2 regions of the Mycobacterium toneyamaense genome follow, and region 2 is predicted to be linked to the other one. Evidence: riboswitches for the same ligand, from Rfam matches in the RefSeq annotation. Region 2 holds a riboswitch; the other holds the start of a gene.
The links. A riboswitch is a leader RNA that binds a small molecule or an ion and turns the genes downstream of it on or off. The one in region 2 is predicted to bind cobalamin.

Region 1: linked by a shared signal. The riboswitch ahead of ACZ5IQ_RS01170 (ABC transporter substrate-binding protein) and the one ahead of ACZ5IQ_RS26115 (CbtB domain-containing protein) in region 2 are both predicted to bind cobalamin.

What each region holds. Positions count from the first base shown of each region.
Region 1 is NZ_AP040333.1:245,730-261,324, forward strand. Features, by position in the region: gene ACZ5IQ_RS01135 (alpha/beta fold hydrolase) at 1-786, shown strand, start outside; gene ACZ5IQ_RS01140 (FAD-dependent monooxygenase) at 790-2,361, shown strand; gene ACZ5IQ_RS01145 (MFS transporter) at 2,418-3,569, shown strand; gene ACZ5IQ_RS01150 (alpha-(1->3)-arabinofuranosyltransferase) at 3,573-7,802, opposite strand; gene ACZ5IQ_RS01155 (DUF2613 domain-containing protein) at 7,753-7,926, opposite strand; gene ACZ5IQ_RS01160 (glycoside hydrolase family 3 N-terminal domain-containing protein) at 8,026-9,213, shown strand; gene ACZ5IQ_RS01165 (TetR/AcrR family transcriptional regulator) at 9,239-9,838, shown strand; cobalamin riboswitch at 10,073-10,258, shown strand; gene ACZ5IQ_RS01170 (ABC transporter substrate-binding protein) at 10,327-11,334, shown strand; gene ACZ5IQ_RS01175 (FecCD family ABC transporter permease) at 11,355-12,344, shown strand; gene ACZ5IQ_RS01180 (ABC transporter ATP-binding protein) at 12,341-13,126, shown strand; gene ACZ5IQ_RS01185 (MaoC/PaaZ C-terminal domain-containing protein) at 13,304-14,146, opposite strand; gene ACZ5IQ_RS01190 (3-oxoacyl-ACP reductase) at 14,181-15,530, opposite strand.
Region 2 is NZ_AP040333.1:5,372,659-5,388,253, reverse strand. Features, by position in the region: gene clpC1 (ATP-dependent Clp protease ATP-binding subunit) at 1-1,195, shown strand, start outside; gene ACZ5IQ_RS26120 (hypothetical protein) at 1,244-1,699, opposite strand; adenosylcobalamin (AdoCbl) riboswitch at 1,829-1,913, shown strand; gene ACZ5IQ_RS26115 (CbtB domain-containing protein) at 1,962-2,177, shown strand; gene ACZ5IQ_RS26110 (CbtA family protein) at 2,192-3,100, shown strand; gene ACZ5IQ_RS26105 (YbjQ family protein) at 3,158-3,553, shown strand; cobalamin riboswitch at 3,580-3,787, shown strand; gene metE (5-methyltetrahydropteroyltriglutamate--homocysteine S-methyltransferase) at 3,903-6,176, shown strand; gene ACZ5IQ_RS26095 (NADP-dependent oxidoreductase) at 6,328-7,245, shown strand; gene ACZ5IQ_RS26090 (pyruvate carboxylase) at 7,258-10,638, opposite strand; gene ACZ5IQ_RS26085 (bifunctional 2-methylcitrate synthase/citrate synthase) at 10,646-11,764, opposite strand; gene prpB (methylisocitrate lyase) at 11,761-12,681, opposite strand; gene prpD (2-methylcitrate dehydratase PrpD) at 12,678-14,183, opposite strand; gene ACZ5IQ_RS26070 (short-chain fatty acyl-CoA regulator family protein) at 14,303-15,595, shown strand, end outside.

The DNA of each region.
Region 1 (15,595 bases), 1.0 Mb from region 2:
ACGCATTACGAGCTGGCCGGGCCTGACGGCGGCGACGTCGTCGTACTGGCGGGCGGGCTGACGATCCCGCTGTTCTACTGGGACGATCTGGCTGCCGAGCTCCACGCCCGCGGACTGCGGACCCTGGCCTACAGCGGCTATGGCCGCGGCTACTCCGATCGCGTCGTCGCCCCTTACGACGAGGCGCTGTTCGTCCGCCAACTCCGTGAGCTCGTCGAGTACCTCGACCTGCCCGCCACGCGCCACATGGTGGGCACGTCGATGGGAGCGCTTATTGCCATGGCGTACGTGGGTCAGCACGCCGGCAGCATGGCCACGCTGACGCTGGTGGGTCCTGCCGGGCTGAGCCGTCAACCTCTTGCACAGAAGCTGTTGGTGGGCAACGACATCACGGCCGGCTTCATCGCCAAGCGATTCGGGCGGCGTGTCCTCGATCGGCATCTGGGACACAATGTGGCAGACCCCTACCGCGCCGCCGTGCTGGCGGCGATGGTCGGCGACGCCGCGCGGTACGAAGGATCCATCTACGCGCTTTTCGAGACGCTGCAACACTTTCCGCTATTCGACCGCGCCGAGCTCTACCGGCGCACGGGCACGCTTGATCTGCCCACCCAGCTGATCTGGGGCCGTGAGGACCACGTCACGCCGATCAGCAGCCTGGACCGGGTCCGCGAACTGCTTCGGCCCAGCCAATGCCACGTCATCGATGACTGCGGCCACATGGCTCCTTTCGAACGTCCCCTCGTCGTCGCCGACCAATTGGCGACCTTCTACAGATCGGCTTGACCCATGACCACAACAAGCAGCACCACCGACGTCTTGATCATCGGCGCGGGGCCGGCCGGCACCGCGCTCGCGATCGACCTCGCCCGCCGCGGCGTGGCGGTACGCCTCATCGACAAGGCACCACACGCCTTCGACGGTTCGCGTGCCAAAGGCGTCCAACCGCGCACCCTCGAGGTCCTCGAGGACTTGGGTGCCCTACCCGACGTCCTCAATCAGGGCACCCTGTACCCGCCGATGGGCATCCACCTCGGCCCCCTCACCATCCCGTACCGCGCGATGGCCAAAGGCAAGCGCAGTGCCGACGTCCCCTACCCCGACACCTGGCTGATCCCCCAGCACCGCACCGACCGCGCACTGCATGCCCGGTTCGAAACCCTGGGTGGCCGTGTCGAATTCGGAACCGAGTTGACGGAATTCACCGACCACGGCACGCATGTCACCGCGCGCGTCACGACCACCGATGGTGGCGAGGACATCACCGCGCGCTACCTCGTCGGCGCTGACGGCGGCGCCAGCCGGGTCCGCAAGATCGTCGGCGTCGAATTCAGCGGTTCCACCGACGAGGCCGACCGCATCCTCATCGTCGACGCCGCGGTCTCCGGTGGGCTGTCGCGCAAGTACTGGCACGTCTGGCCTGGCGTCAAGGGTCGCTTCGTGGGCGCCTGCCCGCTGCCGCACAGCGACACCTTCCAGTGGATGATCCGACTTGCGCCCGACGAGCATCCGCCGCAAGACCTGGCTCAGATCAACGCGCGCATCCAGGCGCATACCCGCAACAAGCAGCTCGCGCTGCGAGACATCCAGTGGCAGTCGGTTTTTCGGCCCAACATCCGGCTGGCCGAGAACTACCGACGCGGCCGCGTCCTGCTGGTCGGTGATGCCGCGCATGTGCACACCCCCGCCGGCGCCCAGGGCCTCAACACCGGGATCGGCGACGCCTACAACCTGGGCTGGAAACTCGGCCAGGTCCTGGCCGGAGCCGACGATCGGCTCCTCGACACCTATGAACAGGAACGCCGGCCCATTGCTGCCGGCGTGCTCGGGCTCTCCACGAAGAAGTACGAGGGGATCGCCAAGCTCGACCCATCGAGCCTGCGGCGCGGAAAGGACGAGAAACAACTCGCCCTGACCTACCGCGGCGGGCCGCTGGCGCCGCCGGCCGCCGACGACACCGCGACGCTGCGCGTCGGTGACCGCGCGCCGGACGCCGACCTCGTCACCGCGGACGGGCGCCGCGTGCGACTGTTCGACGCTTACCGCGGATCGCATTTCACCGCGCTGGCCTACGGTCGGCACGCCGCCGCCGCGCTGGCAGCACTCGAGTGGCCCACCGCGGGCGCGTCACTCGACCGCCTCGTCGTCGATGCAGGCCGCGGCGGCCCCGACGGCGTGTTCGGCGACCCGACCGGAGAATTCGCCAAGATCTACGGCTTGACGCGGGACACGCTGGTGCTCGTCCGCCCCGACGGTTACATCGGCCACATCGCCGTCCACGACCTCGCCGGAACAACGCGGGCCGCCGTGCAGGCCATGACTCCGCTGTCCTCCGTATCAGCGCCGTCGAAGCAGTTATGACGGTCGGCGCCGAGGCACGCACGTCGAGCAGTCGAAACCGAAGGGCCAGTGGCCCAGTGGCCACCGGGCTGCTGGCGTACGCGTTCGCCGTGATCATGGCCGGCACGACATTGCCCACCCCGATGTATGCGCTCTACGCCGACACCATGGGCTTCACCGTTCTCACCGGCACGGTGATCTACGCGGCCTACGCCGGTGGGGTGCTGGCGGCGCTGATGCTGTTCGGACGCTGGTCCGACGCCATCGGTCGACGACCGGTCCTGCTCGCCGGGGTCGCCCTCGCGGTCGCCAGCGCCGCGACGTTCCTGATGGCCGGTGATGTGACGACCCTGGTGGCCGCTCGGGTGCTGTCGGGACTGTCCGCCGGCATCTTCACCGGCACGGCCACCGCAGCGATCATCGAAGCCGCACCACCGAAATGGCGTACCAGGGCCGCCGCCATCGCAACCGTCGCCAACATCGGCGGCCTGGGTGCGGGTCCCTTCCTGGCCGGTGTTCTCGTCCAATACTGCCCGGCACCGCTGCAGCTGGCGTTCGCGCTGCACATCGTGCTGGCGGTGGCGGCGGGCCTTGCGGTCGTCGCGATTCCCGAAACATCAGCCAGGACTGGGCAACTCGGTATACAACGGCTGCAGCTTCCCGCGGAGGTACGCGGCACTTTCACCCTCGCCGCGATCGGGACGTTCGCGGGATTCGCCTGCATGGGGCTGTTCGCCGCGCTGGCGCCGTCATTCCTGTCCACCATGATCGGCATTCACAACCACGCCGCGGCCGGGCTGGTCGCCAGCTGCACCTTCCTCGCCTCGGCGATCGCCCAGGTGGCGGCCAACCAGACGCAGCCGCACCGCGCGATGGCCGTGGGTTGCGCGATGCTGGTGCTCGGCATGATCGCCTTGGCGGCGGCGCTGATCACCAGCTCACTGGCCGGGGTCGTCGCTGCCGCCGTCATTTCCGGTGCGGGACAAGGCATCAGCTTCAGCCGCGGCCTGGCCGCCATCACCGAGGCCACACCAATCGAGCGGCGCGCTGAAGTCAGCTCGACGCTGTTCGTGGTGGCCTACCTGGCCATCTCGCTGCCCGTCATCGGCGAAGGCCTGGCCGCACAGCACTGGGGGCTGCGCAGCGCCGGCATCGGTTTCGCCATCGGAGTCGGCGTGCTCGCGGCCACCTGCCTGATCGCGTTGCCGGCCCTGCGCCGCCGGCGCTGACAGTTATCCGCTTTTCGCCCGCGGCGCGTCCCACAACGACGCCGCCAGCGCGGCCACCGAGATCAGCGCCAGGAACTGCACCCACGGCGAATGCCCGACGTAGCCGTCCACCGACCGCCACGGGTACGCGCTGAGCGCCGCGCCCGCGCCGATGAGGCCGCTCGCCGAGGCGATGACGGTCCAGCCGTCCAGCCACCGCTCCCGCGACCTCAGCAGGAACCGGATGCCGATGGCCGCCGCGACGGTCGCCAGACCCGCGAATCCGGCCACCAGGACACCGAATCCGACGAGGGCTACGCCGACCACCGCGGGACGCGGCTGCCAGGTCGGCGTCGGCTCGTCGTCGACGCGGCGCCGCATCGGCAGCAGCGCCAAGAGCGCCAGCAGCGGAAGCAGCGCCAGCCCGCCGAACAACCCGATCCGGTACGGGGTGTTCAGCGCGAACGTCAGCGTGACGACGCCCGCGGTACCGGCCGGCAGCACCCAGCCCTGCTGCCAGCCATTGATCGTCACCGGCGTGAGGATGGCGCCGTTGGCGGTGTGGGCCGTCCAGCCGGGGTTTACGCTCTCGGGCACGACGAGCACCCGCTGCACCGGAGACGGCGTCACGTCCACCTCGCGGTGATCGGAGGTCCATTTCTTCAGCCGCGCGGGAGTCGCCCCGGCACTGTGGATGTGGGCGGCGAGCGGGCCGGTCAGACGGGCGCCGACGACGGTGAAGAACGGGCCGGGGCTGATCAGCAACTCCTGTTTACCGGCGGGCAGTTGCAGCGGCGCGGATTGGCACGGCTGGGCCGCGATGGGCTTGCCGTCGAGCAGCGCGCCGACCGTGGTGTGCACCGAGGTCTGCAGGAACTGGCCGGCGATCGCGACGATCGGCCCGCGGCCGCACGGCAGCGTGATGGCACGGCGGCGGTTGGCGGCGGCGTCGGCGGCGGCGATCGGTGCGCCGTGGTCGTCGAGGGCGGTGACCTCGGCCAGGCCGGGCGGCTTCACCTGGTCGAATCCCAGGGACGTGCGGTCGATCAGGTCGTGCCAGTCGAGGATCGACAGCTTGATGGTGTCGGTTTTCGCGGGGTTGAGCTTGATGGTCTGCGGTCCGTCGCCGATCCGTCGGACCTGCGGTCCGTTGCCCAGGTCGACGGCGACGACGGTCGGATGCGCCGGCAGCTCGGAGGCGCTGGGGACCAGTCGCAGGGCGCTGACGGTCGTCGGCGCCGGCAGGTGCACGGTCAGGTTGGCGCCGTTACGGAACTGGACGATGCCTTGCGGGGCCACCCACGCGGTGCGCGGGTCGCCGTCGGTGGCGGCGTAGGCCGATCCGGCGACGTCGATGACGTCCGAGTCGCCCGACGCGCGGGTGGTGCCCGGCTGGCCGACCAGGTCGGCCAGGTGCGGCCCCTGCCGGGCCTGCACCCAGATCGTGGGGACGACGGCCATCGGCGCCGGCACGGTGAGCGTGCGGCTCATGTTGACGGGCTCTTCGGGCGACTGCGCCATGGTGGCGGCGCACCGGACCCCGTTCGGGCCCTCGGCGCAACCGGGCCGGCCCAGCTGATCGTTGCCCAAATCCCATTGTGCGACAGCCGATCCCGCAGGCGGGCCGGGCACGTCGACGGTGTGCCGCAGGCTCACGGCGTGGGCGAAGCCGGAGGCGTCGTACTGCGTCACGGAGAAATCGGTGATGCCGAACTGCACGCCGGGGGAGCCGTCGTCGGTGCCGGTCGCGGTGAACCGCACCCACGACGTCTCGCCGTAGGGCAGCGCCGCGGTCAATGGCTTGCCGGGCTGGTCGAAGCGAATAGTGCTGGTGCCGTTGGCCGTTGCCACTTCGATGCGGCGTACCTGGGCGCCGACCGCGGTGGCGCTCGGCGTCAGGGTGATGGTCGCGTTGGTGACCGGGTGGTCGAAGTCGACCTGAAGCCATTGCCCCACAGCGGTTTGCAGCGAGCTGGACACCCAGCTGGTCGAGGTGTCGCCGTCGATCGCGGCGGCCGGCCCGGCCGCCGTTGCCACGTTGGGCAGTGCGGTGGAATCGGACGACGAACTCGACGTGGTGATCCGTCCGCCCGGCCACTGGCCGTAGGCGGTCGTGGCGCCTGGGCTGGGGTAGTCCATGACGCGGTTGAAGGTGCGGCGCGGGTCGTCGGGCGCCCGGACCGCCGACGAGTGGTCGTCGACGCGGCCGTAGTCGGTTTCGCGGGCCAGCGGGGTGTCGGTGACGGTGACCTCGGGCACCGGGAGTCCGGCGCGCTGCGCATCCTGCGTCAAGACCATGGGGCCCAAGGGGTTTCGGCCCATCAGGCGGCGGCGCTCGTCGATGCGCAGCAGTGATTCGGGGCCGCCGTCGATGCGGGGCATGGTGTCGGTGTCGGCGAGGTAGGGCTGTGTGGTGGCGGCACCCGTCACTTTGTAGATCTCGACGGCGGGGTAGCGCGGCCGCAGGCCACTGTCGGAGACGAAGCCGTCCAGCGTGCCGGGGCCGACCGGATCACCGAACTGGGCCACCCGCGTCAGGCCGGGGGAACCCTCGATGGCCCGGTGCACCAGCAGCGGCCGCGCCGAGCGCGAGTTGTCGGGGTCCAGGTCGTTGCGCACCACGATGAACGAAATGCCTTGGCGGGCCAGGGTGTCGGCCAATCCGGCGGACGGCCGGCCGGTCGCGAACAGGCGTTGCACGGAGTCCAGGGCGCGGATCGTTTCGGGCGGTGTCAGCGGAATCGAGTCGCGTACGCCCCATGCGCCGCGTTCCAGGACCTGCAGGGGTTCGTCGTGCGTGTTTCCCCAGACCTGGTTGGCGAAGGGCGCGCCCGGCGCGACGAGCACGCGGCCCGGCGTCTCGGCGTTGTGCGCGTCGAGCCAGTCCGCGGTCTGGTGCCAGTACTGCGGAATGGCGCGGTAGGCACCCGGTGCGGCGAGCCGACCCGTCCATGCCAGTGACGTGCCGGCGGCCAGCGCCGTCAGCAGCACTACGGCGACGGCCATCCGCTTGTCCCGCTCGAGGTGCGCGAACGCCTGGATCCATTCGCGACGCGGCGCGCTGCCGGGCAGTGGAATGCGGCCGAGCACGTGGGCCAAGCCCAGGGTCAACGGCAGCCGCAGCACGGGCTCGAGCTTGTGGACGTTGCGCAGCGGGGTGCCGGCAGCGTCCAGGAACATCTGCACCTGGTGCGCGATCGGCGAGCCCAGGCCACCGGAGTAGGCGACCGCGAGCAGCAGCAGACCGAACAGCAGCATCGAGATGAGGCGGCCCCGGGCCGGCATGCTGCGCATGGCCAGGCCCGCCATGCCGCCGGCGGCGACCAGCGTCGTGGCGAGCACCGCCACCGAACCGGTCACCAGCGACGAACCGGCCGTCGCGTTGGTCGCGACGAATGCCGTCCAGCCGTAGGTGCCGCGCAGCACCTCGGTGAGTGACAGCCACTGCGTCGTGACGCCCGACGACTCGATGAAGTCCAGGAACGGTGGGCTGATCCGGCCGAGCAGCAGCAGCGCGACCGCCCACCACAGGATCGCGAGCAGCGTGCAGCCGAACCACCACGCCGTGAAGCGCCACCAGCGGCGGTTGGGCCGGTGCGCGGCCCACCAGATGAGCGCGGCCAGGCAGCCGGTCAGCGTGGCGACGGCGTTGACGGCGCCCATCAGCGCAACGGCGACGGCCGAGCGCGCGGCCAGCTGCCGAACCCTCGGGTCACCACGCAGCGCCAGGATCACCGGCAGCAGCACCCACGGCGCCAGCATCATGGGCAGCGTCTCGGAGGAGATGGCGCCCAGCGTCGTCAGCGCCCGCGGGGACAGGGCGAACGCCACGGCGGCGAGCACGCGGGAGGACCGGCTGCCGATGCCCAGGGCCTCGGCGACCCGGATGACTCCCCAGAACCCGACGACCAGCAGCAACGCCCACCACAGCCGCTGCGTCACCCAGCCGGGCAGGCCGATGACGTCACCGGCGAGGAAGAACGTCCCGTGCGGGAACAGATAGCCGTAGGCCTGGTTCTGCGACTGGCCGAAGGGCAGGTCGCTGCTCCACAGATTCGCCGCCCGCGCCAGGAAACGCGCGGGGTTGGCGGTGAGATCGAGTTTGGTGTCGGGCGAGACCCGGCCCGGTGACTGGGCGAACGTCAGGACCAGTGCGACCGCGCTGACGACCCATAGGCAGCGCCGCGAGAGGGGCGCTACGGGATCAGCTGCGGTTGCCGTATTCGACCCGGTTGAGCACCGATGACGCTGGATCGCCCGATTGCAGCGTCGGCTTGGTGTCCTGCTCCAGCATCAGCGTGGTGCCGAAGACCGCTGCAGCGCCGAGCAACAGACCGACCACGATGCTGGCTCCGGCGGGCACGAGGAAGCGGTCCATGGCGCCCAAACTAGCATGACGACCTGCCTGGGCCCCGTTTCGGCGGCCGTCTCACGGGGTCCCGGGGGACCGCGACCGGAACCGTTAGGCTCGAAACCCATGTCCCTGACCCGAACCCTCGGCGCGCTGGCACTGGTGTCCGGATTGGTCGCCGGTTGCTCGTCGTCGTCCGACCGTCCGGCCGCGTCCAGTACGTCCAGCCAGGCCTCCAGCACCGCGTCCTCGAGCAAGCCGATGGACGCGCCCGCACCGACCGCCCCGCCGTGCGATCCGCACGCGCTGCTCAGCACGCTCACCCTGCGCCAGAAGCTGGCCCAGCTGCTCATGGTGGGTGTCAAGGACGCCGCCGATGCCCGCGCCGCGGTGACGCAGCAGCAGGTCGGCGGCATCTTCATCGGCAGCTGGACGGATTTGTCGATGCTGTCGGACGGCTCGATCCCGGCGCTGCAGGCCGCATCCGGGGCGCTGCCGCTGGCGGTCAGCATCGACGAGGAGGGCGGCCGGGTGTCCCGGCTGAAGAAGCTGATCGGCCCGCAGGAGTCGGCGCGCGTGCTGGCGGCGACCAAGACCCCGGCCGAGGTTCAGGCCATCGCCAAGGACCGCGGGCAGCAGATGAAGGACAAGTTCGGCATCACCGTCGACTTCGCGCCCGACGCCGACGTCACCGAAGAGGCCGACGACGAGGTCATCGGCGACCGCTCGTTCGGCGCGGACCCGCAGAAGGTGACCGAGTACGCCGGTGCGTACGCCGCGGGGCTGCGTGAGGCGGGGCTCGTCCCGGTGCTCAAGCACTTCCCGGGACACGGGCACGGCTCGGGCGACTCGCACACCGGCGGCGTCAAGACGCCGCCGCTGGAGGCGCTCAAAGACAACGACCTGGTGCCGTACCGGACGCTGACGACGCAGCAGCCCGTCGCTGTGATGGTCGGCCACCTGCAGGTGCCGGGACTGACGCAGGGCGACGACCCGGCCAGCCTGAGCAAGCCGGCCTACGACCTGCTGCGCAGCGGCGAGTACGGCGGCCCGCCGTTCGACGGCGTGGTGTTCACCGACGACCTGACCGGCATGGCCGCCATCACCCAGCACTTCGGCGTGGCCGACGCGGCGCTCAAGGCGCTGCAGGCCGGCGCGGACGTCGCGCTGTGGATCACCACCGACGGCATCCCGGACGTGCTCGACAAGCTGGAGGCGGCGGTGCAGGCCGGGCAGCTGGACCAGGCGCAGGTCGACAAGTCGGTGCTGCGGGTGGCGGGCATGAAGGGGCCGGGCGCGAAATGCGTGAAGTAGGCCGCTCGTTGCATACCCTGATCTGATGGCAGGTGGAACCAAGCGGCTGCCGCGGGCCGTCCGCGAACAGCAGATGCTCGACGCCGCCGTGCAGATGTTCTCGGTGAACGGCTATCACGAGACCTCGATGGACGCGATCGCCGCGCAGGCCGAGATCTCCAAGCCGATGCTGTACCTCTACTACGGCTCGAAGGAAGAGCTGTTCGCGGCGTGCCTGGACCGGGAGCTGACGCGCTTCGTCGACACCGTCCGCGCGGACATCAACTTCGCGCAGAGCCCGCGCGACCTGCTGCGCAACGCCGTGCTGTCGTTCATGACGTACATCGACCGAAATCGGGCGTCGTGGATCGTGCTCTACACGCAGGCCACCAGCTCGCAGGCGTTCGCCCACACCGTGCGTGAGGGTCGCGAGAAGATCATCGACCTGGTGGCGCGGCTGCTCAGCGCGGGTACCCGAAACCCGGAGCCGGACAGCGACTTCGAGATGATGGCCGTGGCCCTGGTGGGTGCGGGTGAGGCCATCGCGTCCCGCGTCAGTGCCGGCGACACCGACGTCAACGACGCCACCGAGCTGATGATCAACCTCTTCTGGCGCGGCCTGAAGGGCAAGCGCGCCGAGTCGTAGGTTTCTCGCGCTCCCGCGGCGCCGCGACGGTGCACACAGATCGCCCTCCCAGCGATTCTGGCGATCTGGTCGCACATTCGCGGACCGGCAGCCCGTCCCGGGGCTCTCTCCCTTGGTGCCTTTCGCTGGGAGCCGTCAACTTTCCCTGACGCGTCAAGGAAAGTTGACCACTCCAAATCGCATGTGCCACAGGAGAGGACGACACGCCGGCGGCACGGTTCGCGACGGCGCTGGTATGGTCCGATTCGAGCCAGTCGAACCCAACGCGGTTGGGTCAGGGAATCCGGTGCGAAACCGGAACTGACGCGCAGCGGTAAGGGGGACAGGCGGAGCAATGGCCACTGGCCCCACGTGGGCTGGGAAGGCGCTCCGGCCTGGATGATCCCGAGTCCGAAGACCTGCTGGCTCGGGTTCTCGCGGCCTGGCGGCGCGAGGTCCCGCCCACGCATGGACTCCGCGACCTGAGTCCCGGATCGGAAGGCGCCGCCGTGTCTCGACGTACCATTCTGCTTGTCTCGCTGGTTGTTTCGCTCGTCTGCTCGTGTAGCGGACCGCGGGCGACAGGAACCGTCAACGCTGGAACCGCCGGCTATCCCGTCACGCTGCAGAACTGCGGACGCACGGTGACGGTGAAATCGCCGCCGCAGCGCGCGGTTTCGATCAACCAGCCGGCCAGCGAGCTGCTCCTGGCGCTCGGGCTCGCCGACCGGATGGCCGGCACCGCGTCCTGGAGCGATGACGTCCGGCCCGACCTCGCCGCCGACAACGCCAAAGTGCCTGTGCTGAGCCGGGATTTCCCGTCGTTCGAGCGGGTACTGGCAGAGAAGCCCGACTTCGTCTATGCGACGTTCGACTGGTCGTTCACCGATCAGGGCGTCGCCCCACGGGAGCGGTTCGAGCGCCTCGGGGTGCCGACGTATCAGTCCTCCAGTGAGTGCGGCGGTCAGGACGCGCCGCAGGCGCGGGCGTTGACGCTCGACGACATGTATGCCGAAATCGCCGATGTCGCCCGGATTTTCGGGGTTTCAGAGCGCGGGGACAAGCTGGTGTCGACGTTGCGGGCGCGCATGGCGACCGCAACCATCGGTCTCAGGGCCGACGGTGTCTCCCTGATGTGGTGGTACGCCGGTACCAGAACTCCGTACATCGCGGGCTGCTGCGGAGCGCCCGGCATCATCACCACCGCGGTCGGGGCGCGCAACGCGTTCGCCGACAGCAGGCAGTTGTGGCCCGAGATTTCGTGGGAGGCCATCCTGCAGCGTGACCCCGACATGCTGGTCCTCGCCGACCTCACCCGGGGCAAGGACGGCGACAGCGTCGCCGACAAGATCAAGTTCCTCGAAACCGACCCGGCCGCAAGCAAGTTGAAGGCCGTGCGGGAGAAGCGGTGGATCATCTTGCCGGCCAGCGCGATGGATCCGTCGCTGCGCAACGTCGACGCCGTCGAGACCGTCGCGTCCGGGCTCCGCGCATTCGGACTGGGCGGGAAGTCCTGACGGCGGTGCGCACCGCCGGGATGGTGGCGCTCGGCCTGGTCGGGCTGGTGCTGTCGATCGTGGCGGCCATGGTCATCGGGCCGGCCGACCTCGGCGTGGGTGACGTGTATGCCGTCGTCGCGCAACATCTTTGGGGACGCGCCGCCGACATCCCGCCGATCGATGACGGCATCGTCTGGGAATTGCGACTGCCCCGCGCGTTGCTCGCCGCGATCTGCGGCGCGGGCCTGGCGATCTGCGGCGCGATCCTGCAGTCGCTGATGCGCAACCCGCTGGCCGACCCGTTCATGCTGGGCATCTCGTCCGGTGCGTCCACGGGAGCGGTGCTGGTCGTCGTCGCGGGGATCGGTGGCGCCCTGACGCTGTCGGGCGGGGCGTTCGTCGGTGCGGTGCTCGCGTTCGTGCTCGTGCTGGCCCTCGCCGCGGTGTCCGGCGGCGGGCCGGACCGGGTGGTGCTGGCCGGGGTCGCCGGCACTCAGCTCTTTTCGGCAACGACCGCCTTGGTCGTCTTCTCCTCCGCCGACGCGCAGCAGACCCGCGGGGTGCTGTTCTGGTTGCTCGGCTCGCTGGCCGGGGCGAGCTGGTCTCAGGTGGCACTGTGCGGTCTGGTGTGCGCGGCGTGCCTGGCCATCTGCTGGCTGCAGTCAGATGCCTTGGACGCGTTCGCGTTCGGCCATGATGCGGCCGCCGCGCTGGGTGTCTCGGTGCGGCGCGTGCGCGCCGTCTTGTTGGCGACGACGGCTCTCCTGACGGCCGTGCTGGTGAGCGCCGCCGGCGCAATCGGTTTCGTCGGGCTGGTGTTGCCGCACGCGGCCCGGATGATCGTCGGGCCGTCGCACCGCCGGCTGTTGCCTGTCACCGCGATCACCGGCGCCATCTTCATGGTCTGGGTCGACGCCGCCGCCCGCACCGTATTCGCGCCGCAGGAGTTGCCGGTCGGCGTGGTGACGGCGCTCGTCGGTGTGCCGATCTTCATGTGGATTCTGGCTCGGCGCCGGAGGTTTCGATGACGAGCGGGCTCGCCGCTGAATCCGTCAGCTGGTCGACGGGCGGTCGGCTCGTCATCGACGGGGTGTCGCTGGTCGTGGCCGACGGTGAGACGCTGGGGCTGCTCGGGCCCAACGGCGCCGGCAAGTCGTCGCTGTTGCGGTTGCTGGCCGGGCTACGGCATCCCGACACTGGTGCCGTGCTGCTCGACGGACGTCCGCTCGCCGGTCATCGTCGTCGCGCGGTGGCGCAACGGGTCGCGGTGGTCGAGCAGCAGGTCAGCACCGAGCTCGACCTGACCGTCGGCCAGATCGTGCGGCTGGGCCGAATTCCGCACCGCGGCATCTGGTCTGGTGACACCGAGGCCGACTGCCGCGCCGTCGAGCGCGCCCTGCACCAGACCGAGACGACAGCCCTGCGCGACCGGGATTGGCGCACGCTGTCCGGTGGTGAGCAGCAGCGGGTGCAGATCGCCCGGGCGCTGGCCCAGGAGCCCCGCGAGTTGCTGCTCGACGAGCCCACCAACCACCTTGATATCCGGCACCAGTTTGAGCTGATGGCGCTGATCCGCGCGCTGCCGGTGACGGCGGTGGTGACGCTGCACGACCTGACGCTGGCGGCGTTGTTCTGCGACCGGCTGGTCGTGCTCGACAAAGGGCGGGTTGTCGCGGCCGGGGCACCCGCCGAAGTCCTTACCGCTGAGCTGATTTCGTCGGTCTACGGTGTTGCGGCCCGGGTCACGGTCGACGACACCGGCCGCCCGGTGGTCCACCTCCTCCCGCCTGGGTCGCCGAGCCCGAGGTAGGTCGCGAGAATCCACTGAACCTACTCGATCAACGTCACGTTGATTGCGAGCTTTGAGCCCGGTCTCCCAACATGTTTCGGCTGGAGCCGTCAACTTTCCCGACGGGTCATGGAAAGTTGACGGCTCCAAATCACAAGTGCCGCAGGAGAGCCGAGACGCCCGGGCGCGCGACGAGAGCTACAGCTCGGTGACCGTCGCCGTCAGGTGCGGGTAACCCTTCGACAGGTTGCGCAGCGCCAGCTCCCAGCCGCCGTCGATGGGCTCGACGTACAGCCCCACCTTGGCCGGCAGCAGCACGGGCTTGCCGAACTTCACGGAGTATCGAACGGCATCGGGTAGCTGGCCTTCGATGTTGGCCAGAACCGCTGCAGCGCTGAACATCCCGTGCGCTATAGCGGTCGGGAAGCCGAACAGCTTGGCGCCGATCGAGCTGGTGTGGATCGGGTTGTGGTCGCCGCCGACATCGGCGTAGTGCCGAATCTGGCCCGGCGTGATGCTGATGACCGCATTGGGCGGCGGCAGCTTCGGCTGCTTGACCGGCTCGGGCTTCGGCCCGCCGGACAGGCTGGTCCGCTGCTGGTGCAGGAACGTCGTGACCTGGTTCCACACCAGGTCATTGCCGACCTTGATGTCGGTGATGATGTCGACCAGCAGGCCCTTGCGGTGCTCGCGCAGGTTCTCCGCGCGCACCGCGATGTCCAGTTCGTCGGTCACCTTGATGGGCCGGTGCTGGGTGATGTGGTTCTCGATGTGCACCGAACCCATTGCGGCGAACGGGAAATCGAACCCGGTGACCAGCGACATCATGGTCGGGAAGGTCAGTGCGAACGGGTACGTCAGCGGCACGGTGTCGCCGAACCGCAGCCCGGTCACCGCGGCGTACTCGGCGACATTCTTCGGGTCGATGGTCAGGCCCGACACCGTCACGGTGCGGGCCGGCAAGGTGGAACCCCGCGACACGAACGGCAGCGCACCCGCCACCGCCCGCGCCATGTTCAACAATCCGTTCGGTTGCGCCATGACTACTGCCTCCTGTTCTTCGCGCAAGCGCTCATCACGCGCCCAACAGGGCCTGGCCGCAGACCCGAATCGTGTTGCCGGTCACGGCATTCGAGGCGGGGCTGGCGAAGTAGGCGATCAGCTCGGCGACGTCGACCGGCAGGCCGCCCTGGAACAGCGAGTTGAGGCGGCGGCCCACCTCGCGGGTGGCCAGCGGGATGGCGTCGGTCATCTTGGTCTCGATGAAGCCCGGCGCGACGGCGTTGATGGTGACGCCCTTCTCGCCGAACACCGGGGCGAACGCGTCGGTCATGCCGATCATGCCGGCCTTGGTGGCGGCGTAGTTGGTCTGGCCGCGGTTACCGGCGATACCGGCCATCGACGACAGGCCCACGATGCGTCCGCCCTCGCCGATGGTGCCGTTCTCCACCAGCCCCCGCGCAAGACGTTGCGGCGCAAGCAGGTTCACGGCGATGACCGAGTCCCAGCGGGCGTCGTCCATGTTGGCGAGCAGCTTGTCGCGGGTGATGCCGGCGTTGTTGACGAGGACGTCGGCCTTGCCACCGTGGTGCTCGGTGAGATGCGCGACGATCTGGGCGACGGCGTCGTCGGCCGTCACGTCCAGGGCCAGCGCGGTGCCACCGACCGCGGCGGCGGTCTCGGCCAGTGCGTCAGCGGCCTGCGGGACGTCGATGGCGACGACGGACGCGCCGTCGCGCGCGAACACGCGGGCGATCTCGGCGCCGATGCCGCGGGCGGCACCGGTCACGAGTGCGACCTTCCCGGCCAGCGGCTTGTCCCAATCGGCCGGGGCGACGGAGTCGGCGGCGCCGACGTAGAACACCTGGCCGTCGACGTACGCCGACTTGCCCGACAGCAGGAAGCGGATGGTCGACTCGATGCCCGAGGCGGCGGGCGCGGCCTTGGCCGACAGGTAGACGAGCCCGATGGTGGCGCCGCGCTGCAGCTCCTTGCCGAGCGAGCGGGTGAAGCCTTCGAGGGCACGCTGGGCGATGCGCTCATCGATGCTGTCGGTCTCGTCGGGCGTGGTGCCGACGACGACGACGCGGCTGTTGGCGGCGAGGTTGCGCAGCACGGGGGTGAAGAACTGGTGGAGCTGCTTGAGCTGCTCGGGCTTGGTGATGCCGGTGGCGTCGAACAGCAGGCCACCGAACGAGTCGGCCCAGCGGCCGCCGACGTTGTTGCCCACGAGCTCGTAGTCGTCGGCGAGGGCCGCGCGCAGCGGCTCGGCCACGCGGCCTTCGCCACCGATCAGGAGGGGGCCGGCCAGCGGGGGCTCGCCGGCCTTGTAGCGGCGCAGCGGCTGGGGCTGGGGTACGCCGAGCTGCTTGGCCAGGAACGAACCGGGACCGGAGGTGAGGACTTGGGAGAGGACGTCAGCCATTGCGGACCTTTCTGCGGACGTATGTCGTATAGACGGAACCGTCTTGTCAGAGACGAACTTACTCC
Region 2 (15,595 bases):
CTTCGAGAAGGCAGCCCGGCTGCGCGACTCGGAGAAGACGCTGGTCGCCCAGCGCGCCGAGCGCGAGAAGCAGTGGCGTTCGGGTGACCTCGACGTGGTCGCCGAGGTCGACGACGAGCAGATCGCCGAGGTCCTGGGCAACTGGACCGGCATCCCGGTCTTCAAGCTGACCGAGGCCGAGACCACCCGTCTGCTGCGCATGGAAGATGAGCTGCACAAGCGGATCATCGGCCAGGTCGACGCCGTCAAGGCGGTCTCGAAGGCCATCCGGCGTACCCGCGCCGGCCTGAAGGACCCGAAGCGTCCGTCGGGCTCGTTCATCTTCGCCGGCCCGTCCGGCGTCGGTAAGACCGAGCTGTCGAAGGCGCTGGCCGAGTTCCTGTTCGGCGACGACGACGCGCTCATCCAGATCGACATGGGTGAGTTCCACGACCGCTTCACCGCGTCGCGGCTGTTCGGTGCCCCTCCGGGCTACGTCGGCTACGAAGAGGGCGGCCAGCTCACCGAGAAGGTGCGCCGCAAGCCGTTCAGTGTGGTGCTGTTCGACGAGATCGAGAAGGCCCACCAGGAGATCTACAACAGCCTCCTGCAGGTTCTCGAGGACGGCCGCCTGACCGACGGTCAGGGTCGCACTGTCGACTTCAAGAACACCGTGCTGATCTTCACCTCGAACCTCGGTACGAGCGACATCAGCAAGGCGGTTGGCCTCGGCTTCACCCAGGGTGGCGGCGAGAACAACTACGAGCGGATGAAGCTCAAGGTGCACGACGAGCTGAAGAAGCACTTCCGCCCGGAGTTCCTGAACCGTATCGACGACATCATCGTGTTCCACCAGCTGACGCAGGACGAGATCATCCAGATGGTCGACCTGATGATCGGCCGGGTGTCCAAGCAGCTCAAGGCCAAGGACATGGAGATGGAGCTGACCGACAAGGCCAAGGCACTGCTGGCCAAGCGCGGCTTCGATCCGGTCCTGGGTGCCCGCCCGCTGCGTCGGACCATCCAGCGCGAGATCGAGGACCAGCTCTCCGAGAAGATTCTCTTCGAGGAGGTCGGCCCCGGTCAGCTGGTCACCGTGGACGTCGACAACTGGGACGGCGAGAGCAACAACACCGAGGATGCGGTGTTCACGTTCGCCGGCCGTCGCAAGGAATCGGCCGACCTGGCCGAGGCCGCTGCGACTGCCTCGGAGTAGTCAGCCAACGTGAAAAGCCCCCGATTCGTCGGGGGCTTTTCCGTTTGGTCAGCCGACGAGTTTCCCGTGCTCTTCGAACAGCGGGCGGTACTTCGCATCGCAGTTCTTGAGCGCCCAGTCGTTGAGCGCCTTCATGTTGTCGAGCATCGCGTCCATCTTGTTGGGATCGGCGAGGTCTTCGAGGTAGCGATGCGGTTCGGCGGGCGCCGCGGCGATGAGTTCGCCCTGCGTAACGGGCGCGTCCTTGAGCAGGTCGTCGACGATCTGGCTCTGGTTTGCCGCACCGCTGCCGAATGCCGAGTTCATGTCGCGCAGCTTGCGGGCGACCAGCTTCGCGTCGAGTGTGCAGAAGTCGCCGGCGCCGCTGTTGCCGGCCGCGGCGGTCGCTCCGGCCGTGCCCGCGCTCGAGTTCGAACTGTGGCCGGCGGTGCCACATCCGGCCACCGCGAGCGTGGCGGCGGTGGCGACTGTGCAGACCAATCTGGCCGTGGTGGCGAACAACATCGCAGTGCCTTTCCGTCGCTGTGCAGGGGGTCGAGATCGACGCTAAGCGCCCGGCGGTGCCACGGATATAAGGGAAGTCCCTACGGATCTGCGCGGACGGGAAACGGTTCGGTGTATCTTGATCCCGTTACGACGGTGCATGGAAGCCGGTGAGAATCCGGCACGGTTGCGCCACTGTGAGCCCTCTGCGGCGAGTCAGATCTTTCGCCGTCGTGCAGAACCGAACAATGTAGGGGCGCGTGACCCCGTAGGAGGTTTGACCATGACGAGTATTGCGGTTTCCAAGCCGGGCGTATCGACCAAGGCGCTTTCGGCCACTCGAGTGGCAGTGCTGCTGGGCGTGACGATCTTCCTGGCCATGCTGGCGTACTACCTCGTCGGCATCGACGAGGGCATGATGTCGATGTTCGGCAAGACCGTCGTGGTCCACGAGTGGGTGCACGACTCGCGGCACTTCCTCGGCTTCCCCTGCCACTGACGCAAGGGACTTTCATGGAAATCCGCGTCATCGGGCGCGGAGCCCTCGCCGGTCTGATCGCCGGCATTCTGGGGTTCCTGTTTGCCTGGATTTTTGCTGAACCCACCATCGACAAGGCCATCGACTACGAATCCGGCCGCATGAACGTGCTCTCGACCGTCCACACGGCCATGGGCCATCCGGTCGAGCCGGACGGGCCCGAGCTGTTCAGCCGGTCCATCCAGTCGGGTATCGGTGCGGCCACCGGCATCATCGCGTTCTCTGTGGCGATGGGTGCGCTGGTGGCTGTCGCGTATCTGGTACTGCACGGCCGGTTCCAGGTCCGGCCCAAGGTGCTGGGCTGGACCACCGCCGGTTTCGGCTTCCTGGGTGTGTACCTGTTGCCGTTCGTGAAATACCCGTCGAACCCGCCCGCTGTCGGCCATGAATTCACCATGGAGGCCCGCGGTTTCCTGTACCTGGGAATGGTGTGGGGGTCGCTGGCCCTGCTGGGCCTCGCGGTGTTCGCCGCGCGCAAGCTGTCTGCGAAGGTCGGCTGGGCGCGTGCCGTCGGAATCTCGGTGCTCGGCTTCTTCGTGCTGTACGGCGGTCTGCTGGCGGCGCTGCCGTCGCTGGGTGATCTGGCCGCCAATGTCGAGCACGCGGGCGAGTTCGGCTTCGCGCGCGCCGCCACCGAGACGCCGCAGCCGATCACCAACACCTTCGATACGCCGGTCACCGTCGACGGCAAGGTCTACGCCCCCGGGCAGTTGATCTACCCCGGATTCGACGCCGACCTGCTGTGGAAGTTCCGGTGGTACTCGCTGATCGACCAGGCGTTGATCTGGACGGTCATCGGGCTGGTGTTCGGCGGGCTCGTCGAGCGCTACCTCGGTGGCGCCAGGAAGGCCGCACCGGCACAGGACGTGGCAGCCGCGCTCTGACGATTGCGGTTGCCGCGCACTACAGTTCGAGGCATACCGACACAGAAAGGCGGCAGCATGCTGGTTGTCACGACGAATGACCTGCCCGGGTGGGAGATTCAGCGGGTCTGCGGTGAGGTGTTCGGCCTCACCGTCCGGTCCCGGAACGCCTTCGCGCAGATGGGCGCCGGGTTCAAGGCGATGTTCGGCGGCGAGCTGCAGGGCATGACCAAGAACCTCGCCGAGAGCCGCAACGAAGCCATGGGCCGGCTGCTCCAGGAATGTCACGCCCGCGGCGGCAATGCCATCATCGGGATGCGGTTCGACACCACCGAGATCGGTGACGTGTGGACCGAGATCTGCGCGTACGGCACTGCGGTACAAGCGGTTCCGGTCACCGACGCCGCCCGCTACACCGCACAGCAGTTGGGTTACGGCGGCGGTCCGGGCCCGGCACAGGGCCCGACAGGGTAATCTCCACGGCGCAGCTGGTTTGCCAATGACGCTTCGGTGTCTGCGGCGTCGAATGGCGGGGAACCGCCATGAGAGGGAACCCGGTGAGAATCCGGGACTGTCCCGCAGCGGTATGCAGGAACGACCGCCGTCATCCGCACTGGTCCGCATCGGACTGGGAAGCGACGGCCACTAGGTGCACCCGAAGGGTGCGTGCCTGCGAGTCCGAAGACCTGCCAGCTGTGCCGGATGCGCCGCGTCCGGCGGTGCATCGCCTCGTGGAATGGGCTGATCGCCGAGGGCGGTTTGTGCTGTCCTCGATGAATGTCCTTGGGCGGTGCGCACTTCCGTCGCATTTGAAGGACGTCAGTTGTCAACACCATTCACCGCAACCATTCTCGGCGCGCCCCGCATCGGTCCGAACCGTGAACTCAAGCGGGCCGTCGAACGCTATTGGGCGGGCCGGATCGACCGGGCCGCGCTCGAGGAAATCGCCGCGGGCCTGCGCCGCGAGACCATCGCCGCGTTGTCGGCCGCCGGACTGGATTCCATTCCGGTCAATACGTTTTCCTACTACGACCAGATGCTCGACACCGCGGTACTGCTCGGCGCCCTGCCGAGTCGCGCGGGCGGCATTGCCGATGATCTCGATCGCTATTTCGCGGCGGCTCGCGGGACGGCGGACATCGCACCGCTCGAGATGACGAAGTGGTTCGACACCAATTACCACTACCTGGTCCCGGAGATCGGCCCCGACACCACGTTCACACTGCATCCGGACAAGGTGCTGGCAGAGCTCAAAGAGGCTCAGGCGCAGGGTATTCCGGCCCGGCCGGTGATCGTCGGGCCGATCACGTTCCTGGCGCTGAGCAAGGCCGTCGACGGCGCCGAGGTGCCCATCGGGCGCCTCGGCGAGCTGCTGCCGCTGTATGCCGAACTGCTGGGCCGACTCGCCGCAGCCGGTGCCGAGTGGGTGCAGATCGACGAACCCGTCTTGGTCACCGACATCCTGGACGGCACTGCCAACGCCGCCGAATTGGCCGAGTATGCCTACGCCACGCTCGCGGCAGCCGCCGAACGTCCGGCGATCCTGGTCGCGACCTACTTCGGCGAGCTGGGGAGTGTGCTGCCGGCGCTGGCGCGCACGCAGATCGACGGCGTCGCAGTCGATTTCGTCGCCGGCGGTGACCAGCCGACGGCCGGAATTCCCGGTCTCGCGGACAAGCTGTTGGTGGCCGGCGTCGTCGACGGCCGCAACGTCTGGCGCACAGACCTGGAGGCCGCACTGGTCCGGCTGGAGTCAGTGCAGGAGTCGGCACGTTCGGTGGCTGTGTCCACGTCGTGCTCGACGCTGCACGTCCCGTACTCGCTCGAGCGCGAGGACGGTCTCGACGACGCGCTCCGCGGCTGGCTGGCGTTCGGTGCCGAGAAAGTCGACGAGGTCGCGACGCTGGCGACGGCGCTGCGCACTGGCCGGGGCTCGGTGGCCGCGCAGCTCGAGGCATCGAACCGGGCGGTCGCGTCACGCAGGCACGACCCGCGACTGCACAACGCCGCCGTCCGAGCCCGGCTCGGCACGGTCCTGTCCGGTGGCATCAGCCGCGGGCCGGCCGCCGAACGGCGTAAGGCACAAGACGCCCGCCTGCATCTGCCGGCACTGCCGACCACGACGATCGGTTCGTTCCCGCAGACCGTCGAGATCCGCAAGGCCCGGGCGGCGTTCGTCGCCGGCGAGATCGACGAGGCCGATTACATCGGCCGGATGAAATCCGAAGTCGAGACGGTGATCCGGTTGCAGGAGGAACTCGGCCTCGATGTGCTGGTGCACGGCGAGCCCGAGCGCAACGACATGGTGCAGTACTTCGCCGAGCATCTCGACGGCTTCTTGACCACCAAGAACGGCTGGGTGCAGTCGTACGGCAGCCGCTGCGTGCGCCCGCCGGTCCTCTTCGGCGACGTCACCAGGCGGCAGCCGATGACGGTCGAGTGGGCGACCTACGCGCAGACGTTGACCGACAAGCCCGTCAAGGGCATGCTCACCGGCCCGGTGACGATCCTGGCCTGGTCGTTCGTTCGCGACGATCAGCCGCTGGCGGACTCGGCCAACCAGGTGGCGCTGGCCATCCGGGACGAGACCGTCGATCTGCAGTCCGCCGGCATCGCGATCATCCAGGTCGACGAGCCGGCGTTGCGAGAGCTGCTGCCGCTGCGCAATGCCGACAAGGCGGCCTACCTGCAGTGGGCGGTCGACGCGTTCCGGCTCTCGACGTCGGGCGTCAGCGACGCCACGCAGATTCACACGCACCTGTGCTATTCGGAGTTCGGTGAGGTGATCGGCGCCATTGCCGATCTCGATGCCGACGTGACGTCGATCGAGGCGGCACGCTCACACATGGAGGTCCTCGACGACCTCAACGGCATCGGGTTCTCGAACAGCGTCGGCCCCGGTGTGTACGACATTCACTCGCCCCGGGTTCCCACCACCGGCGAGATGGCGACATCGCTGCGCCGTGCGCTGGATGCCGTTCCGGCAGAACGGCTCTGGGTGAACCCGGACTGCGGGCTGAAGACCCGCAAGACCGACGAGGTGACCGAGTCGCTGCGGCGCATGGTGCAGGCGGCACTGTTGGTTCGCGCCGGATAGCTCGCCGATGACTGCGCTCCGGAACCTGAGCCAGGTTCCGGAGCGCAGTTCTTTTCGGGGTCACGCGGCAGTGCGTCACCTGAAATAAAACCGGCTGCCCGAGCCTTGACCTTGCTGGGCCAGCGCCCGGAAACCGATTGGAGACGAATCGATGTCGCGAGTAGTGCAGTTCGCCGAATACGGCACACCTGAGGTTTTGCGAGTGGTCGATGTCGAGCCGCCGGCTCCCGGACCCACCCAGGTGCGAATCGCGGTACGTGCCGCGGGCGTCAATCCGATCGACTGGAAGATCCTCGGCGGATACATGCGCGAACTGATGCCGCTCGAGCTGCCCGCCGGTGTGGGGTCCGACGTGGCCGGCGTCGTCGACGCCGTTGGGTCCGAGGTGACCGAGTGGGCGGTTGGCGACGAGGTTCTGGGCCGGTCGACGACAGGTTCGTTCGCGGATCTTGCGCTGGCGGAAGCTGCCGAGCTCGTCCGTAAGCCTGAGGGCGTCGGCTGGGAAGTGGCGGGCTCGCTGGCAGGCGCGGGCGGCACTGCGTACACGGTGCTGGGGAAGCTCGGCGTCAAGGCGGGCGACACCCTGCTCATCCATGCGGCCGCGGGCGGCGTAGGTACTTTTGCCGTCCAGCTCGCAAAGGCTCAGGGTGTCAATGTCATTGGCACGGCGGGTGAATCCAACCACGAATACCTGCGTTCGCTCGGCGCGACGCCGGTCACCTACGGCGATGGTCTGCTCGAGAGGGTGCGGGCCGCCGCACCCGACGGAGTCGACGCCGTTCTCGACGCCTCCGGTCGCGGCGAGATTCCGTTGTCGATCGAGCTCACCGGCGATCCGGCCCGGGTGCTCACGCTGGTCGCCTTCGACCAGGCCGACACCGGCATCGAGGTGCACGCCGGTGGGTCCGGAAGCGAACTGGGCGCCGCCCTTCGCGAACTCGCGACGCTTGTCGCGCAGGAACGTCTTGCCGTCTCGATCAGCGAGACGTACCCGCTGACCGAAGCCGGTGCCGCGCTCTCGGCGAGCACGACGGGCCATGTGCACGGCAAGCTCGTCGTCGTGCCGTGAACACTACGACGGTCAGCTGACCACCACCAGCAGGTCATTGCCTTCGACACTGGCCGTGGGCGCCACCGCGAGCCGCGTGACGGTACCGGCTCTCGGCGACGTGATGGCTGCCTCCATCTTCATCGCCTCGATGGTGGCGACCGTTTGGCCGGCGCTCACCCGCTCGCCAACGGTCACCCGGATCGTCACGACGCCGGCGAACGGCGCCGCAACGTGGTCCGGGTTGCCGCGGTCCGCTTTCTCCACCGCGCGGACTGCGCTGTCGATCGACCTGTCCCGCACCAGGATCGGGCGTAGCTGACCGTTCAACAGGCACAGCACCGTCCGCATGCCGCGGTCATCGGGCTCGGAGATGGCCTCGAGACCGATGAGCAGCTCGACGCCCTTCTCCAACTCGACGCGGTGCTCTTCGCCGCGGCGCAGCCCGTAGAAGAACTGGTTGGCGCTCAGGCGGGAGGTGTCGCCGAATTGTTCTCGATGCGTGCGGAATTCGCGGGTCGGACCGGGGAAGAGCAGCCGATTCAGGGCCGCTCGGCGGGTAAGACCGGGTTCCGCCAGTTCGGCGTAGTCCTCGACGGTGAGGGTTGCCGTCGGCCTGGTGTCGGACCTTCCGCGAAGGGCCTTGCTGCGCAAGGGTTCCGGCCAGCCGCCGGGCGGGTCGCCGAGCTCGCCGCGGAGGAAGCCGATCACCGAATCCGGGATGTCGCAGCGGTGCGGGTCGGCGGCGAACTCCCCGGCGCTCATCCCGGCGCCGACGAGCGCCAGCGCAAGATCACCTACCACCTTGCTCGACGGCGTCACCTTCACCAGCCTGCCGAGAGCGTGATCTGCTCCGGCATAGGCGTTTTCGATGTCCTCGAACCGGCCGCCCAGCCCGAGGGCGGCGGCCTGGGTACGCAGATTGCTGAGCTGCCCGCCCGGGATCTCGTGGGTGTACACGCGGCCGGTCGGTGCGGGCAGGCCCGCCTCGAACGGCGCGTAGACGCGGCGCAACGCCTCCCAATACGGTTCCAGCTCACAGACGTTTGCCAACGACAGACCGGTGTCGTGCGCGGTGTGCGCGGCTGCCGCAACGATCGACGACAGCGCAGGCTGGCTGGTGGTGCCGGCCAGCGGTGCCGCCGCCCCGTCGACTGCAGAGGCACCGGCCTGCCAGGCCGCGACGTACGTGGCCAGCTGTCCACCTGGGGTGTCGTGGGTGTGGACGTGTACAGGCAGGTCGAAACGGGATCGCAACGCCGACACGAGTTTTGCCGCCGCGGGTGGTCGCAGCAGACCGGCCATGTCCTTGATTGCCAGCACGTGGGCACCGGCATCGACGATCTGCTCGGCCAGCTTCAGCCAGTAGTCGAGCGTGTACAGCGTCTCCGCGGGGTCGGAGAGGTTGCCGGTGTAGGACATCGCGACTTCGGCCACCGCGGAACCGGTTTCGCGCACTGCATCGATCGCCGGCCGCATCGACTCCACGTTGTTCAGCGCGTCGAAGATGCGGAAGATGTCGATGCCGGTGGCGGTGGCCTCCTGTACGAACGCCGACGTGACCGATGTCGGATAGGGTGTGTAACCCACGGTGTTCCGGCCGCGCAACAGCATCTGGAGGCAGATGTTGGGCATCGCCTCCCGCAGCGCGGCCAGCCGCTCCCACGGGTCCTCTTTCAGGAACCGAAGCGCCACGTCGTAGGTCGCGCCGCCCCAGCACTCGACCGACAGCAGCTGCGGCGTCATGCGCGCCACGTACGGGGCCACCTTGACCAGGCCCGAGGTACGCACTCGAGTTGCGAGTAGCGACTGATGGGCGTCGCGGAACGTGGTGTCGGTGACCCACAGCCGCGGCGACTCCAGCAGGGCGGCCGCAAAGCGCTCTGGGCCGAGCTCGGTCAGCAGCTGCTTGCTGCCCGCCGGTGCCGGACCGTCGAGATCGATCTTCGGCAGCTTGTCACGTGGATACACAGCCGATGGACGACCGCCATGCGGTTGGTTCACCGTGACATCCGCGAGGTAGTTGAGGATGCGCGTGCCGCGGTCCCCTGGAGTGTGGGCCGTCAGCAGTTGCGCACGCTCGTCGATGAACGATGTCGACACCTTGCTTGCGGCGAAGTCCGGATCATCGAGAACCGCTTGCAGGAAGGGGATGTTCGTCGACACCCCGCGGATGCGGAACTCCGCGAGGGCGCGTCGGGCCCTCCTGACCGCCGTCGCGAAGTCGTGGCCGCGGCAGGTGAGTTTGACCAGCATCGAGTCGAAGTGGGCGCTGATCTCCGCACCGACGTTGGTGCCGCCGTCCAACCGGACGCCGGCACCGCCGGGAGAACGGTAGGCGGTGATCCGGCCGGTGTCGGGACGGAAACCGTTGGCGGGATCTTCGGTGGTGATGCGGCACTGCATGGCGGCGCCACGGATTCTGACACGATCCTGGCTCAGCCCGAGCTCGGCCAACGACCGGCCGGCCGCGATCCGCAACTGGGCGGTGACCAGGTCGACGTCGGTGATCTCCTCGGTCACCGTGTGCTCGACCTGAATGCGCGGATTGCACTCGATGAACACATGGTGCCCGCGCTCGTCGAGCAGGAACTCGACGGTTCCGGCGCAGAAGTAACCGATCTGGCGCGCGAATGTCACCGCATCAGAACAGATCCGGTTCCGCAGTTCGTCGGTGAGGTTCGGGGCGGGGGCCAGCTCGACCACCTTCTGGTGCCGGCGTTGCACACTGCAGTCCCGTTCGAAGAGATGGATCACCTCGCCGGTTCCGTCGGCCAGTATCTGCACCTCGATGTGGCGGGGGTTGAGGACCGCCTGCTCGAGGTAGACGTTCGGGTCACCGAAAGCAGACTCCGCTTCGCGCGACGCCGCCGCGATGGCCTCGGCCAGCGCGGCCGGCTCGGTCACCCGCCGCATGCCACGTCCGCCACCACCCGAGACGGCCTTGACGAACAGGGGAAACTCCATACCGGCTGCGGCCGTGAGCAATTCGCTGACTGACGCAGACGGAGCCGACGATGCGAGCGCCGGTAGGCCGGCGGTTCGGGCCGCGGCGATGGCGCTGGCCTTGTTACCGGTCAACTCCAGGACGCCGGCACTCGGGCCGACGAACGTGATGCCGGCCGCGGCGCACGCTGCCGCGAGTTGGGGGTTCTCCGAGAGGAATCCGTATCCCGGGTACACCGCGTCGGCGCCGGACAGCTGGGCCACCCGGATGATGTCGGGCACCGACAGATAAGCCCGAACGGGATGGCCAGGCTCGCCGATCTGGTAGGACTCGTCGGCCTTCAATCGGTGTGGGGAGTTCCGGTCCTCGTGGGCGTATACCGCCACCGTCGCGATACCCAGCTCATAGGCCGCCCGGAAGGCCCGGATCGCGATCTCACCCCGGTTGGCGACGAGGACTTTGGTGATGGCGCGCTCAGGCAATGGAACGTTGTGGTTGGCCCGAGTATTCACTCAGGGGACGGATCAGTGCGTTCGACGCCGCTTGTTCCATGATGTGTGCGGTCCAGCCCACGATGCGGGCCATCACGAAAAGCGGTGTGAAGACCGGGATGTCGAAACCCATGAGGTAGTAGGCCGGCCCGGTGGGGAAGTCGAGGTTCGGCTTGATCCTGGTGGCGGTGAACATCTCGCGCTCCAGCACGGTGTAGATGTCCAGCCACCGCTGGCCGCCGCGGGCTGCCACCACCCGGTCGAGCGCAGCCTTCATCGTCGGCACCCGAGAGTCACCGTTCTTGTAGACGCGGTGTCCGAAGCCCATCACCTTCTCTTTGCGAGACAACTTGCCGTGCAACCACTTCGGGGCGTTCGCGGCCGAGCCGATCTCCAGCATGTCGTGCATGACGGCCTCGTTGGCGCCGCCGTGCAGCGAGCCTTTGAGGGCGCCGATGGCGGCGGTCACCGCGCTGTAGATGTCCGACTGCGTGGAGGTCACCACCCGGGCGGCGAACGTGGACGCGTTGAAGCTGTGCTCGGCATACAGCACCATGGACTGGGAGAACGCGACGACGATCGCCGGTTCGGGGACCGATCCGAAGCACATGTTCAGGAAGTTCTCGGCGTATCCCAGCTGACTGTGCGGTTGGATGGGCGAAAGTCCTTGCCGTCGGCGGATATCGGCGGCGACGATCGTCGGCAGGACGGCGAACATGCGCAGTGACTTGGCGTAGTTGGCGGGAGTCGTGCTGTCGTCCTCTTCCGGATCCTCGGCGCCGAGGTAGCTGATCGCGGTGCGGACCACGTCCATCGGGTGGCAGCTCTCGGGCAGCTTGGCCAGCAGCGAGTACATCGACCGGTCGATCCGCCGGGACGCCCGCTCGCGCTGGCAGAACATCGCGAGTTCGTGTTCGGTCGGCAGCTCGCCGTGCCACAGCAGGTAGGCCACCTGCTCGAACGTGCAGTGCGTCGCCAGATCCTGTACCGGATAGCCCCGGTAGGTCAGGCTGTTGGTCTCGGGCACGACTTTGGAGATGGCGGTGGTGTCGACGACGACACCGGCCAGACCCTTGTGGATGTGGGGCGGTTGAGTGGTCATGATTTCACGTCCTGGAGGGTGAAATTGAAGATGTCGGAATCGAATTGGTTGTATTCGGCATAGCGCAGCAACTCGTACAGCCGGCTGCGGTGTTGCATCTGGCCGAGCAGGCCGGCCTGGGTTCCGGCGGTGTGGATTTCGCGCAGGCCCATCTCGACCGCGTGCATCGCCAGACGCAGCGTGGTGACCGGGTAGATCACCAGGTTGTAGCCGATGTCTGACAACCGCTGGGCCGTCACGAGTTCCGACTTGCCGAACTCGGTCATGTTGGCCAGCAGGGGAGTGTCGACCGCTGCCCGGAACTGCTCGAATTCCCTTGGGGTGGACAGTGCTTCGGTGAAGATCAGGTCGGCGCCGGCATCGGCGTAGGCCTTGGCCCGGTCGATGGCCGCGGCGATGCCCTCGATTCCGGCGGCATCAGTGCGCGCACAGATGACGAAGTTGGGGTCCCGGCGAGCGGCGACCGCGGCACGCAGTCGCTTGATCATCTCGGTGGCCGGCACGACTGCCTTACCGTCGAGGTGGCCACAGCGCTTGGGGTTCACCTGGTCCTCCAGATGGCAGCCGGCCAGCCCGGCATCCTCCAGGATCGTGATGGTGCGTGCGGCGCTCATCGGCTCGCCGAAGCCGGTGTCGGCGTCCACCAGGGTGGGCAGGTCGGTGGCCGCGGCGATCTGGGCGCTGCGGGCGGCCACCTCGGTCAAGGTGGTCAGCCCGATATCGGGCAGGCCCAGGTCGGCCGACAGCACCGCGCCCGAGACGTAGACCCCCTCGAAGCCGATCTCTGACACCAGCTTCGCCACCAGTGGCGAGAATGCGCCCGGATAGCGTTGCAGCCGGCCGGAATTCAGTGCCGTCCGCAACGCCACCCGCTTGTCGGCGGCCGAGACCCGCGAGCCGAGCAGGCCGGCGCTCATCGGAAAATCCCCGACGGGATCGTGGGCGCCTTGTCCAGCACGACCTGGTCGACGCGCACGTTGAGGGCGCCGAGGCTGCCCGGCTTCATGGCCGCAAGGCCGTCGACCACGGCCAGGAACCGGTCCTGCTCGGCAGGGGCGACGACGCCTTCGGCGAGCGTGGTGAACTTGTCGCGGTACTGCTCACGCCCGAACGGACGCGCGCCGAGCGGGTGCGCGTCGGCCACGGCCAGCTCGTCGACGATCACCTCGCCGCTCTTGAGCGTCACCACGGCCCGGGCGCCGAACGCCTTCTCCGCCGGGTCATTCGAGTGGTAGCGGCGGGTCCACTCCGGGTCCTCGACGGTCGAGATCTTGTGCCACAGCTCGATGGTGTCCGGCCGGCGGGCGCGCTCGGGCGCGTACGACCGTTCGTGGTGCCACTCACCGTCCTGCAGTGCGACCGCGAAGATGTACATCACCGAGTGATCCAGGGTTTCCCGTGTTGCATCCGGGTCGAACTTTTGCGGATCGTTCGAGCCGGTGCCGATCACGACGTGCGTGTGGTGACTGGTGTGCAGCACGATGGTGGCGATCTGGTCGACATCGCCGATCCGCGAACGCATCCGGCGCGCCAGGTCGATGGGGGCCTGGCTCTGGTACTCGGCGCTGTGTTCCTTGGTGTAGCTGTCCAGGATGGCCAGCTTGGGTTCACCGGGGCCGGGCAGCGGCACCCGATAGGTGTGCTCGGGCCCGGACAACAGCCAGGCGATGACGCCGTCCTCGCCTTCCCAGATGGGGGCGGGGGAGCCTTCACCGCGCATGGCACGGTCCACGGCCTCGATCGCGACCTTGCCGGCCAGCGCTGGGGCGTAGGCCTTCCAGCTGGAGATCAGACCCTTGCGGGACTGGCGGGTGGCGGTGGTGAGGTGCAGCGCCTGGCCGACCGCGGCATAGATGGTCTCGGGGTCCAGCCGGAGCATGGTGCCGAGGCCGGCGGCGACGGACGGGCCGAGGTGCGCGACGTGGTCGATCTTGTGTTCGTGCAGGCAGATTCCGCGGACCAGGTCCATCTGCACCTCGTATGCGGTGGCGATGCCGCGGATCAGGTCGGCGCCGCGGACGTCGAGCTGCTGGGCCACCGCGACCAGGGCCGGGATGTTGTCCCCCGGGTGCGAGTACTCGGCGGCCAGGAAGGTGTCGTGGAAGTCGAGTTCGCGGACGGCCACCCCGTTGGCCCAGGCGGCCCACTCGGGCGAGTAGGTGCCGTCGATGCCGAATACCGTGGCACCGCGCGGCGTGCGGTGCGCCTGTGCCTGGGTCCGGGCGACGGTGACGGGACGCCGGATCACCGATGCGGCCGAGACCGCGGCGTTGTCGATGATCCGGTTGACGACCATCGCCTCGACTTCGGGCGTCACGTCGACCGGATCGGCGGCCACCTCCGCGATCTTCCACGCCAGGTGTTCCGAGCGGGGGAATTCCTCCGCGCTGCGTCGGGTGCGTACCTCGTGTGTCTGCATGATTCGCACGCTACGCAGCTGATCGCGAGCCGGAAAGACCCTGTATTTGCGTAATTTTGCGTCCTTGGTGGTTGTAGTTTGCGAACTTTGTGTAAGCCGCGGGGGTTAGGCTCGCGGCAGTGGCAAAGACATTCGTGGGCGCCCGTCTGCGACGGCTGCGCGAGGAACAGGGCCTGACGCAGGTCGCGCTGGCGCGCGTCCTGGGTTTGTCGACGAGCTACGTCAACCAGCTGGAGAACGACCAGCGCCCGGTGACGGTACCGGTGCTGCTCACCTTGGCGGAGCGCTTCGATCTGCCGACCAACTACTTCGCGCCCGAATCGGACGCGCGGCTGGTTTCCGACCTGCGCGAGATCCTCGCCGACACCTCGGCGACGGCCGGCCAGATCGAGGAACTGGTGGCGAGAATGCCGGCGGTCGGTCAGATGCTGGTCAGCATGAACCGCCGATTGTTCGATGCCACAACCGAACTCGACGCCATGCACACCCGCGCCACCGTCGACGCGTCGGCGCCGTTGCCGCAGCCGATGCCGTTCGAAGAAGTCCGGGACTTCTTCTACGACCGGAAGAACCACGTCGGTGAACTGGACGCCGCGGCCGAATCGTTGTTCGGCCGGTTCGCTATGCGGCTCGGCGGTTTGGATGCCCAACTGGCCGACTTGCTGACCGCAGAGCTCGGCATCAGTGTGGTCATCGACGACGGGGAGGTGTTGGGGCCCAATGCCAAACGCTTGTACCGCGAGGACGTCGGCGTTCTCTACGTGGCCCGGTGGCTGCACCCGGGGCAGCGCGCATTCCAGCTGGCCACCCAGCTGGCGCTGTTGATGTATGCCGACCTGATCGCGGCGCTGGTGGCCGCCGACGACCAACTGAGCGCCGAGGCAAGGGAAGTCGCGCAGATCGGGTTGGCGAACTACTTCGCCGGCGCGCTGTTGATGCCGTACCGGCTGTTCCTGGCGGCGGCCGAGGAACTGCGGTATGACATCGACCAGTTGGCGCGCCGGTTCGAGGTCGGATTCGAGACCGTATGCCATCGGCTCTCGACGCTGCAGCGCCCCGAAGCCAGGGGTGTGCCCTTCATCTTCGTGCGCACCGACAGCGCGGGCAACATCTCGAAACGTCAGTCCGCCACTGCCTTTCATTTCTCCCGGGTCGGTGGCAACTGCCCGTTGTGGGTGGTGCACCAGGCCTTCGCGAGACCCGGGGAGTTCATCACCCAGGTGGCGCAGATGCCCGACGGGCGGTCGTATTTCTGGATCGCGCGCACGACGACGTCGGCCCCAAGTCGGTTCCGGGGGCCGCGGAAGCGTTTCGCCATCGGTCTCGGTTGCGACCTGGCGCACGCCGACAAGTTGATCTATTCCGCCGGCATCGATCTGGCCGACCCTGAGGCCGCGATTCCGATCGGTGCG